DNA from 3 places in the Streptomyces sp. NPDC048639 genome. Region 1 is predicted to be linked to each of the others. Evidence: riboswitches for the same ligand, from Rfam matches in the RefSeq annotation. Region 1 holds a riboswitch; each other region holds the start of a gene.
The links. Region 1 has a riboswitch for thiamine pyrophosphate ahead of thiC (phosphomethylpyrimidine synthase ThiC). Riboswitches for the same ligand answer to the same signal wherever they lie in the genome.
Positions count from the first base shown of each region.

Region 2: another riboswitch for thiamine pyrophosphate. It lies ahead of thiO (glycine oxidase ThiO); the one in region 1 lies ahead of thiC (phosphomethylpyrimidine synthase ThiC).
Region 3: another riboswitch for thiamine pyrophosphate. It lies ahead of ACGFNH_RS08800 (thiamine ABC transporter substrate binding subunit); the one in region 1 lies ahead of thiC (phosphomethylpyrimidine synthase ThiC).

Region 1 covers NZ_JBICVP010000009.1:68,195-71,460, reverse strand. Annotated here, with positions in the region: gene thiC (phosphomethylpyrimidine synthase ThiC) at 1-1,530, opposite strand, end outside; TPP riboswitch at 1,523-1,679, opposite strand; gene ACGFNH_RS24280 (YibE/F family protein) at 1,823-3,202, shown strand; gene ACGFNH_RS24275 (DUF5326 family protein) at 3,174-3,266, opposite strand, start outside.
Region 2 covers NZ_JBICVP010000001.1:339,064-342,329, reverse strand. Annotated here, with positions in the region: gene thiO (glycine oxidase ThiO) at 1-1,130, opposite strand, end outside; TPP riboswitch at 1,142-1,233, opposite strand; gene ACGFNH_RS01460 (NAD(P)/FAD-dependent oxidoreductase) at 1,457-2,629, shown strand; gene ACGFNH_RS01455 (Rv2175c family DNA-binding protein) at 2,719-3,084, shown strand.
Region 3 covers NZ_JBICVP010000003.1:111,559-114,824, forward strand. Annotated here, with positions in the region: gene ACGFNH_RS08795 (ABC transporter permease) at 1-456, opposite strand, end outside; gene ACGFNH_RS08800 (thiamine ABC transporter substrate binding subunit) at 513-1,589, opposite strand; TPP riboswitch at 1,585-1,694, opposite strand; gene rlmN (23S rRNA (adenine(2503)-C(2))-methyltransferase RlmN) at 1,726-2,832, opposite strand; gene ACGFNH_RS08810 (hypothetical protein) at 3,165-3,266, opposite strand, start outside.

The sequences.
Region 1 (3,266 bases):
CAGATTGAACTGGTCCTCCCAGCGGAACTCGAACCGCGCGTCCGACAGCGCGTCGTCCCACTCCTGCGCGCCCGGGTGTCCCTTCGCCAGGTCGGCCGCGTGGGCGGCGATCTTGTACGTGATGACGCCCGTCTTCACGTCGTCCCGGTCCGGCAGCCCCAGGTGCTCCTTGGGCGTGACGTAGCAGAGCATCGCCGTGCCCCACCAGGCGATCATCGCGGCGCCGATGCCCGAGGTGATGTGGTCGTAGGCGGGGGCGACGTCGGTCGTCAGCGGGCCGAGTGTGTAGAAGGGCGCCTCCTCGCAGATGTCCTGCTGGAGGTCGATGTTCTCCTTGATCTTGTGCATCGGGACGTGGCCCGGGCCCTCGATCATCGTCTGCACACCACGGGACTTGGCGATGCGGTTCAGCTCGCCCAGCGTCTCCAGCTCCGCGAACTGCGCCTCGTCGTTGGCATCCGCGATCGAGCCTGGCCGCAGGCCGTCGCCGAGCGAGTACGTGACGTCGTAGGCGGCGAGGATGTCGCAGAGCTCCTCGAAGTGCTCGTAGAGGAACGACTCCTTGTGGTGGGCCAGGCACCACGCCGCCATGATCGAGCCGCCGCGGGAGACGATGCCGGTCTTGCGGCGGGCGGTCAGCGGGACGTACGGGAGGCGGACGCCGGCGTGGACCGTCATGTAGTCGACGCCCTGCTCGGCCTGCTCGATGACGGTGTCCTTGTAGATCTCCCAGGTCAGTTCCTCGGCCTTGCCGTCGACCTTCTCCAGCGCCTGGTAGAGGGGGACGGTGCCGATGGGGACGGGGGAGTTGCGCAGTACCCACTCGCGGGTGGTGTGGATGTTGCGGCCGGTGGAGAGGTCCATGACCGTGTCGGCGCCCCATTGGGTGGCCCAGGTCATCTTGTCCACCTCCTCCTCGATGGAGGAAGTGACCGCGGAATTGCCGATGTTGGCGTTGACCTTCACCAGGAACCGCTTGCCGATGATCATCGGCTCGATCTCCGGGTGGTTGACGTTCGCCGGGAGTACGGCGCGGCCCGCCGCGATCTCCTCGCGGACGACCTCGGGCGCGACGTTCTCGCGGAGCGCCACGTACTCCATCTCCGCCGTGATCTCGCCCCGGCGGGCGTACGCGAGCTGGGTCACGGCCCGCCCGTCGCGCCCGCGCCGGGGCAGGCGCGGGCGGCCGGGGAAGACCGCGTCCAGGTTGCGCAGGCCGCCGCGCGGCGAGGTGTGCTTGATGCCGTCGTCCTCGGGGCGCACCGGACGGCCGGCGTACTCCTCCGTGTCGCCGCGGGTGATGATCCAGTTCTCCCGCAGCGGCGCGAGGCCGCGGCGGACATCGGTTTCGACATTGGGGTCGGTGTACGGGCCGGAGGTGTCGTAGAGCGTGACGTCCTGCCCGTTGGTGAGGTGCACTCGCCGCACCGGGACCCTCAAGTCCGGGCGCGAACCGGTCACGTGGTCCTTGTGCCAGCCGATCTCGGTCGAGTCGCCGCTGGCAGGCGTGCGTGCGTCCTGAATGGTCATGAGACCTACTCCCTACGCCGGCATTACCCGGTAACAGGTTCGGCGGTCGACGCAGCGGCTTCCGTGACGGTCCCCGGCATCGGCCGGACACCCCCTACGGAGGTCAGCGCCCTCTCAGCCCGGTGCTCCGAGCTCCCGCGTGTGCAGAAAGGCGCCACCACGGTAACGGGTCGTTCCGGTACGGGAAAAGGGGGTCTCCCGGAGCGGACGTCGCGCCGGGCCCCGGACCGGTCCCGTCGTCGGGACCGACGCCGGTGCGCAGGCGCGTGCGGATGCGGATGCGGATGCGGTCATGTTGCCGTCCGACCGCGGACCGGACGGCGGGCATCACGCCGCACACCGTCCTTGCGATGATCGGGCGGTGACGCCAACGCCCGAGCCCCACTCGCACAGCCACTCCCACAGTCACGGCCCTGCCGCGCCCGTCTCCCAGCATCTGCGCAAGATCATCGCCGCGGTGCTGATCCCGTTCGCCGTGGCCGTGGTCGCCGGCCTGATCGTGCTCTGGCCGGGCGGGGTGCCCGATCACGAACGGTCCGGGGTCGGCTTCGACCGGCAGACGGAGTCCGGCCGGGTCGTGAAGGTCGAGGAGGTCGACTGCAAGGACGTCAACGTCCAGCCGCAGCAGCCCCCGTCCGCCGACGGTTCGCGGACGCAGCCCCCGGGCGGCGCGGAGAAGTCTCCCGGCACCTGCAAGCGGGCGACGGTCGAGGTGACCTCGGGCAAGGACTCGGGCCGGAGGTTCGAGGAGATCGTGCAGCCCGACGCGCCGCGTCAACTGACCACCGGGCAGGGCGTCGTGGTGGCGTACGCGCCCGGCGCCCCCCGCGAACTGCAGTACTCCGTCACCGACGTGGACCGCGGATTCCCCATGGCGCTGCTCGCGGGGATCTTCGCGCTCGCCGTCGTGCTGGTGGGCCGGATGCGGGGGCTGATGGCGCTGATCGCCCTGGCCGTCAGTTTCGCCGTCCTGTCGTTCTTCATCCTTCCGGCGATCCTGCACGGTTCGAACCCGCTGATCGTGGCCATGGTCGGCAGCAGCGCGATCATGCTGATCGCCCTCTACACCTGCCACGGCCTCAACGCACGGACGTCCGTGGCGGCCCTCGGCACGCTGGTCTCCCTGCTGCTGATCGGGCTGCTGGGTTCGGTGTTCATCGGCTGGGCTCAGCTCACCGGGAACACCTCGGACGAGACCGGGCTGATCCACGGCCTCTATCCCGGCATCGACCTCAGTGGTCTGCTGCTGGCCGGTGTCGTCATCGGCTCGCTGGGCGTCCTGGACGACGTGACGGTCACGCAGACGTCGGTGGTGTGGGAGCTGAAGCAGGCCGACGAGGCGATGACGGCGCGTCAGCTCTACCGTGCGGGCCTGCGCATCGGCCGGGACCACATCGCCTCGGTGGTGAACACGCTCGTCCTGGCGTACGCGGGCGCTGCCCTGCCGCTGCTGCTTCTGTTCTCGGTCGCGCAGAGCGATGTGGGGACCGTGGCGAACAGCGAGCTCGTCGCGGAGGAGATCGTACGGACCCTGGTCGGCAGCATCGGGCTGGTGGCGTCGGTGCCGGTGACCACGGGCCTGGCCGCGCTGGTCGTCTCCGCGGACCGGCCGGCGCCGGGGGCGGAGAGCCGCCCCCGGGCCGCTAGCGGTCGCCGGAGGAGGAAGAAGTGAACTTCCGCACCACGTAGATGAGTCCGGCGACGAGAGCGACGAGCACCAGCGCCTTGAAGAGCAG
Region 2 (3,266 bases), on a different contig from region 1:
AGCACCTCGGCCATCGCATCGCCCGTGACCGGCGTGAGCAGCACGCCGTTGCGGTAGTGACCGGTCGCCAGATGCAGGCCCGGCAGCTCGGTCGGCCCCAGCAGGGGCGCGTTGTCCGGGGAACCGGGACGCAGCCCCGCGCGGGTCTCGACGAGCGGGAGTTCGGTGAGGCCGGGCACCAACTCGTGGGCGTCACGCAGCAGTTCGTAGACCCCTCCCGCGGTGACCGTGGTGTCCCACCCGAGCTCCTCGCTCGTGGCGCCGATCACCAGCTCACCGCTCTCCCGCGGTACGAGGTAGACCTGCCCGCCGCGCACCACGGCCCGTACGGTCCGCGACAGGAACGGCCGGTACGCCTCGGGAACGCGCAGCCGCAGCACCTGCCCCTTGACCGGCCGGACCGGCGGCACCACGTCCTCCGGCACTCCGTCGAGCTTCCCGCTCCGGCTCCCCGCCGCGAGGACGGTCTGCTCCGCGGAGAGTTCGCTGCCGTCGTCGAGCACCGCGCCCACGGCCCGGTCCCGTACGACCGTGAGCCGCCGGGTCCAGGAGCGGTGCAGCTCCACACCGGCGCGCTCGCAGGCCCGCAGGAGGGCGGCGGCGAGGCGGCGCGGGTCGGTCTGGTGGTCGCCGTCCACGCGGAGGCCGCCGCGTACGCCGGGCGCGAGCATGGGCTCCAGGCGGCGGCATTCGCGCCCGGTCAGCCACTGCGAGTCGAGCCCGTACCGGAGCTGGAGTGCGTGCAGCTCGCGCATATGGGCGCGGTCGTCGGCGTCCAGCGCGACGGCGAGGGTGCCGCAGGCGCGGTAGCCGATGTCCAGCCCGCTCGCCTCCCGCAGCTCGGCCGCGAAGTCCGGATAGCGCTCGGCGGAGGCGAGATTGAGCCCGAGGAGGGTCTCCTCGCCGTAGTGGAGCTCGGTGACGGCCGCCAGCATGCCGGCGGCGACCTGCGCGGCGCCGCCGCCCGGCGACGGATCGGCGACCGCCGTGCGCAGGCCCCGCTGGGCCGCGCGCCAGGCCGTGACGAGGCCGATGATCCCGCCCCCGACGACGAGGACGTCGTAGCCCGCGGGCGCGGGTCCGTCCCGCCCGCCAGGACCGTGTGAACTGCTGGTGTCGGATGCGTGCATGGGCGCCCGGCCCCTCCCTTCGCCGGCATGACCCGGATCAGGTTCGTACGGTCGGAGGCCGTCCAGCCTCCCTCTCAGCCCGGTGCGTCCGGGCTCCCGCGAGTGCTCTCGATCCGCCACCATAGTCCCTGGCTCCGACGGGGAGTAAGGGAGCGGCACCGGGTGTGCGCGGGGGGCGCCCGGCCCGCGGCACACTCCGGCGTACGTGATGCTGTGTCAGAGATCTCGACGCGCGCGTCTGCGGCCCGCCCCCGAAGCCGTCCTAGAGTGATCGTGTGAGCGATGACAAGCAGCCAGAGCAGCGGGTCGTGATCGTCGGCGCCGGAATGGCCGGGGTGCAGACGGCGGTCGCCCTGCGCGAGCGGGGCTGGAGGGGCTCGATCACACTGCTGGGGGCCGAGTCGCACGAGCCGTACGACCGGCCGCCGCTCTCCAAGGCCGTGCTCCTCGGCAAGGCCGACGGATCCGCCCTCGAGATCGACTTCCCGGCCCTGGGCATCGACCTGCTGCTGAGCCGACACGTCACCAGACTCCGCCCCGACCGGCACGTCCTGGAGACCGCCGACGGGCCCGTCCCGTACGACACGCTGGTCATCGCCACCGGCGCCGAACCGGTCACCCTCCCCGGCACCGAGGCCGAACCCGGCGTATACGTGCTGCGCACCCTCGACGACGCGGAGCGGCTGCGCCCCGTGCTCGAGGGCCGGCAGGAGGTCGTGGTGGTCGGCGCGGGCTGGATCGGAGCGGAGTTCGCGACCGCCGCGCTGGAGGCCGGCTGCCCGGTGACCGTCGTCGAGGCCGCGGACCGGCCGCTCGCCGGGGCCCTCCCGGCGGAGGTCGCCGAGCACATGGCCGCCTGGTACACGGACAACGGCGCCCGGCTGATCACCGGCGCCCGGGTGGCGGCGGTCGAGGCGGGCGCGGTGGTGCTGGAGGACGGACAGCGGCTGCGCGCGGACGCCGTGCTCGTCGGCATCGGGGCCCGCCCCACCACGGCCTGGCTGACCAACTCCGATGTGGAGCTGTGCCCGGACGGCTCCGTCCGTGCCGACGAGCGTCTGCGCACCTCGCAGCCCGACGTCTACGCGGTCGGCGACTGCGCGTCCTTCCCGTCCGGCCGCTACGGGGTGCGCCTTCTCGTGCACCACTGGGACAACGCGCTGCAGGGGCCGCGCACGGTCGCCGCGAACATCGTCGGCGAGGAGACCGCGGGATCCGTCTACGACCCGGTGCCCTACTTCTGGTCCGAGCAGTTCGGCCGGTTCGTGCAGTACGCGGGGCATCACTCCGGCGCCGACACCACGGTCTGGCGGGGCGACCCGACCAGCGCCTCGTGGTCGGTCTGCTGGCTGCGCGACGGGGTCCTGGTGGCGCTGCTGGCCGTGGGCCGGCCGCGGGATCTGGCGCAGGGGCGACGGTTGATCGAACAGGGCGCGCGGCTCGACCCGGAACGGGCCGCGGACCAGTCCGTACCGCTCAAGACGGCCGTCCTGGGCTGAGGCGGAGCCACCGGCGGAGGGCCGACGATCAGCCCCGCCCGGCCGCGCTCTGCTACCGGCTGTCAGTCCGGGATGGCAGGCTGGTGTCCGTGACCGAGATTGACACCAAGACCGATGCGCTTGTTCCCGCCTGGCTCACCCTCCCCGACGTCGCCGAACGGCTGGGCGTCGAGGTGACCCGTGTCAGGCAGCTCGTCAAGGAGGGCCAGCTCATCGCGGTCCGCCGCGGAGAGAACCGGGTTCTGCAGGTGCCGGCCGAATTCGTCGGTGACGGCAAGGTCGTCAAGGGCCTCGCCGGGACGCTGACGCTCCTCAGGGACGACGGCTTCACCGACGAGGAGATGCTGGAGTGGCTCTTCACGCCGGACCCGACCCTGCCAGGCACGCCGGCCCAGGCGCTGCGTGAGAACCGCGGCACGGAGGTGAAGCGCCGCGCCCAGGCGCTCGCCGTCTGACCGCATCGCACCGCAGGGCACCGCGCCCGCAGCGGGTCCTTCACCGCACCGGTGTCCGTACGCCCGGCCGCACGGCGTCCGGGCGCGAGCGTCCGGGCCTTGCCGCCCGGGCGTGAAGTACCGCCTGCCCGCAGCGCGGTGGCCTCCGGCGCGGTGAGGTGGGCCTCCCGCGCGGTGCGGCA
Region 3 (3,266 bases), on a different contig from region 1:
GAGCCCGCCGACGGTGCGGATCACGACCGCGTAGTTGAAGAAGACATGGGCGAGAAGGATCGCCCAGACCGTGGTGTCCAGGCGGAAGCCCCACAGGTCGTCGAGCATCCCGCCCCGGCCGAGCAGCGCGAGGAAGGCGGAGCCGACGACGACCGTCGGCAGCACGAACGGCACCACCACGACCGCCCGCAGAACTTCCTTGCCGGGGAAGGCGAACCGGGCGAAGACATAGGCGCCGGGCAGCGCGATCGCGAGGGTCAGCGCGGTGGAGGCGGCGGCCTGCCAGGCCGTGAACCACAGGACGTCCAGGACGCCCGGATCGGTCAGCGCCTGGGCGGCCCGCCCCAACCGCCAGTGTCCGCCCTCCTTGAGGCCCCGGCCGACGATTGCGGCGACCGGGTATCCGAAGAAGACACCGAAGAAGGCGGCGGGCACGGCCATGAGCGCGAGCCGCAGCGCCGTCTCCCGGCGGCCACGGGGCCGGGACCGGACGGGTTCCGCCTCGGCGGTGGTTACTTCAGGACCAGCGAGGACCACTGTTCGACCCACTGCTCACGGTTCTCGGCGATCTTCCCGGGCGCCATCGTCGCGGGCTTGTCGATGCTCTCGCCGTACTTGCTGAACAGCTCGGGCAGCCGGGCGTCCTGGCGCGCCGGGTTGACGAACATCTTCAACGGGACGTCCTCCTGGAAGGTCTTGCTCAGCAGGAAGTCCAGCAGCGCCTTGCCGCCCTTCTCGTTCTTCGCGCCGTTCAGCAGCCCCGCGAACTCGATCTGCCGGAAGCAGGTGCCGGTCGCGACCCCCGTCGGCGCCTCCTTCGGCTGCGGCTTCATCTCCAGGACCCCGGCGGGCGGGCTGGAGGCGTACGACACCACGAGCGGCTTGTCGCCCTTGCCCGCGCCCGAGAAGCGGTCGAAGTAGGCCTGCTCCCAGCCGTCGACGACCTCGACGCCGTTGGCCTTCAGCTTCTTCCAGTAGTCCTGCCACGTGTCCTCGCCACGGGACGCGGCCGTGCCGAGGAGGAAGCCGAGGCCCGGGGAGGACGTGGCGGCGTTCTCCGTGACCAGGAGGTTCTTGTACGCGGGCTTGAGCAGGTCGTCGAAGGTGCGCGGCGGCGCGAGCTTCTTGCCGGCGAAGTACTTCCGGTCGTAGTTGACGCAGATGTCGCCGGAGTCGACGGGTGTGACGCGGTGCCGGTCCCCGTCGAGCCGGAGCGCGGCCGGGACCTTGTCCAGGTCCTTGGCCTCGTACGGGGTGAACAGGCCGGCGTCGAGGGCCCGGGAGAGCAGGGTGTTGTCGACGCCGAAGAAGACGTCGCCCTGCGGATTGTCCTTGGACAGGACGGCCTGGTTCACCGCCGAACCGGCGTCACCGCCGCGCAGCACCTCGACCTTGTAGCCGGTCTCCTTCGTGAACTGCTTGAGGACCTTGGCCGAGGCCTGGAAGGAGTCGTGGGTGACAAGGGTGACGGTCCTGCGGTCCGCGGCCTTGTCTCCGGTGTCGTCCGAGCCGCCGCACGCGGCGAGTGCCGAGACACCGAGGGCGCCGAGCAGCGCCGCGCCCATGGCACGCCGAAGGTTGGTGTTCATCGTTGAGCAGACTCCCTACGCCGGTATTACCCGGATCAGGTCCGAGGGTCTGCGGCGTCGCACGGCCGCACTCTCAGCGCTCGGTGCGCTCCCCTGTCGGAGTGTTCATTTGTACGAATGCACGCTATCAGCGCCGTCAACGCTCGGTCGCGGCCAGCTGCCCGCAGGCACCGTCGATCTCCTGCCCCCGGGTGTCCCGTACGGTCACGGGCACACCGTGCGCCTCGAGTGCGGCGACGAACGCCCGCTCGTCCTCGGGGCGGGAGGCGGTCCACTTCGACCCGGGGGTCGGGTTCAGCGGGATGAGGTTGACGTGCACCCGGCGGTTCTTCAGGAGCCGGCCGAGGAGATCGGCCCGCCACGCCTGGTCGTTGATGTCCCTGATCAGGGCGTACTCGATGGAGATCCGGCGGCCGGACTTCTCCGCGTACTCCCAGGCGGCGTCGAGGACTTCGCGCACCTTCCAGCGGGTGTTGACCGGCACGAGGGTGTCGCGCAGCTCGTCGTCGGGGGCGTGCAGGGACACCGCGAGACGGCACTTGAAGCCCTCGTCGGCGAAGCGGAGCATCGCGGGCACGAGACCGACGGTGGAGACGGTGATGCCGCGCTGCGACAGGCCGAGGCCGTCCGGCTCCGGGTCGGTGAGGCGGCGGATGGCGCCGACGACCCGGTTGTAGTTGGCGAGCGGCTCACCCATGCCCATGAAGACGATGTTGGACAGCCGCGCCGGGCCACCCGGGATCTCGCCGTCGCGCAGCGCCCGCATGCCGTCGACGATCTGGTGCACGATCTCGGCGGTGGAGAGGTTGCGGTCGAGCCCGGCCTGGCCGGTCGCGCAGAACGGGCAGTTCATGCCACAGCCCGCCTGCGAGGAGATGCACATGGTGACCCGATCGGGATAGCGCATCAGCACGGACTCGACGAGCGTGCCGTCGAAGAGCCGCCACAGCGTCTTACGGGTCGTGTCGTCGTCGCAGGAGATGTGCCGCACCACGGACATCAGCTCGGGCAGCAGCCCGGCGGCCAGCTTCTCGCGCGAGGCTGCGGGGATGTCGGTCCAGGCCGCGGGGTCGTCGGCGTACCGGGCGAAGTAGTGACGCGACACCTGACCGGCGCGGAACGGCTTCTCACCGAGCGCGGCCACGGCGTCACGGCGCTCGGCGGGCGTGAGATCGGCAAGGTGCCGCGGCGGCTTCTTGGCACCGCGCGGCGCGACAAAGGTGAGTTCTCCGGGTGCAGGCATAACTGCACCAGTGTGGCAGATCAACTACGGCGCCCCAGGCCGGAGCGGTGGGAGACCGGTCACCCCCGGGCCCCGTCTCCTATGGCCGAAGGCGGTCGATGGCCTCTCTGCCGTATGAGACCTCGGGGGCCGGACGAACTCATCGGCGGCACAAGGTCACGTCCAGCGGCTACGACAACGGCCCCGCGCCCACCGCGCCAGGACATCGGACGGAAGGCAGCGAGCAGGGCACGCCGGAGTGGTAGCAGAACGTTCCCGCAGGGCGGCCTTCCGTAACCGTTCGCCCTCCGATCCTGTGCGGTCCCCCTTGCATCACCACGCCTGGCATCCGTTCACGCCGGGCCGTCGTCCCCCGTGCCCCGGGCCGTCTCCGCGCGGGTGCGTTCGTACGCGGCGCGGTCGCGGATCTCCCAAGCGGCCTGGCCGATGGCGAG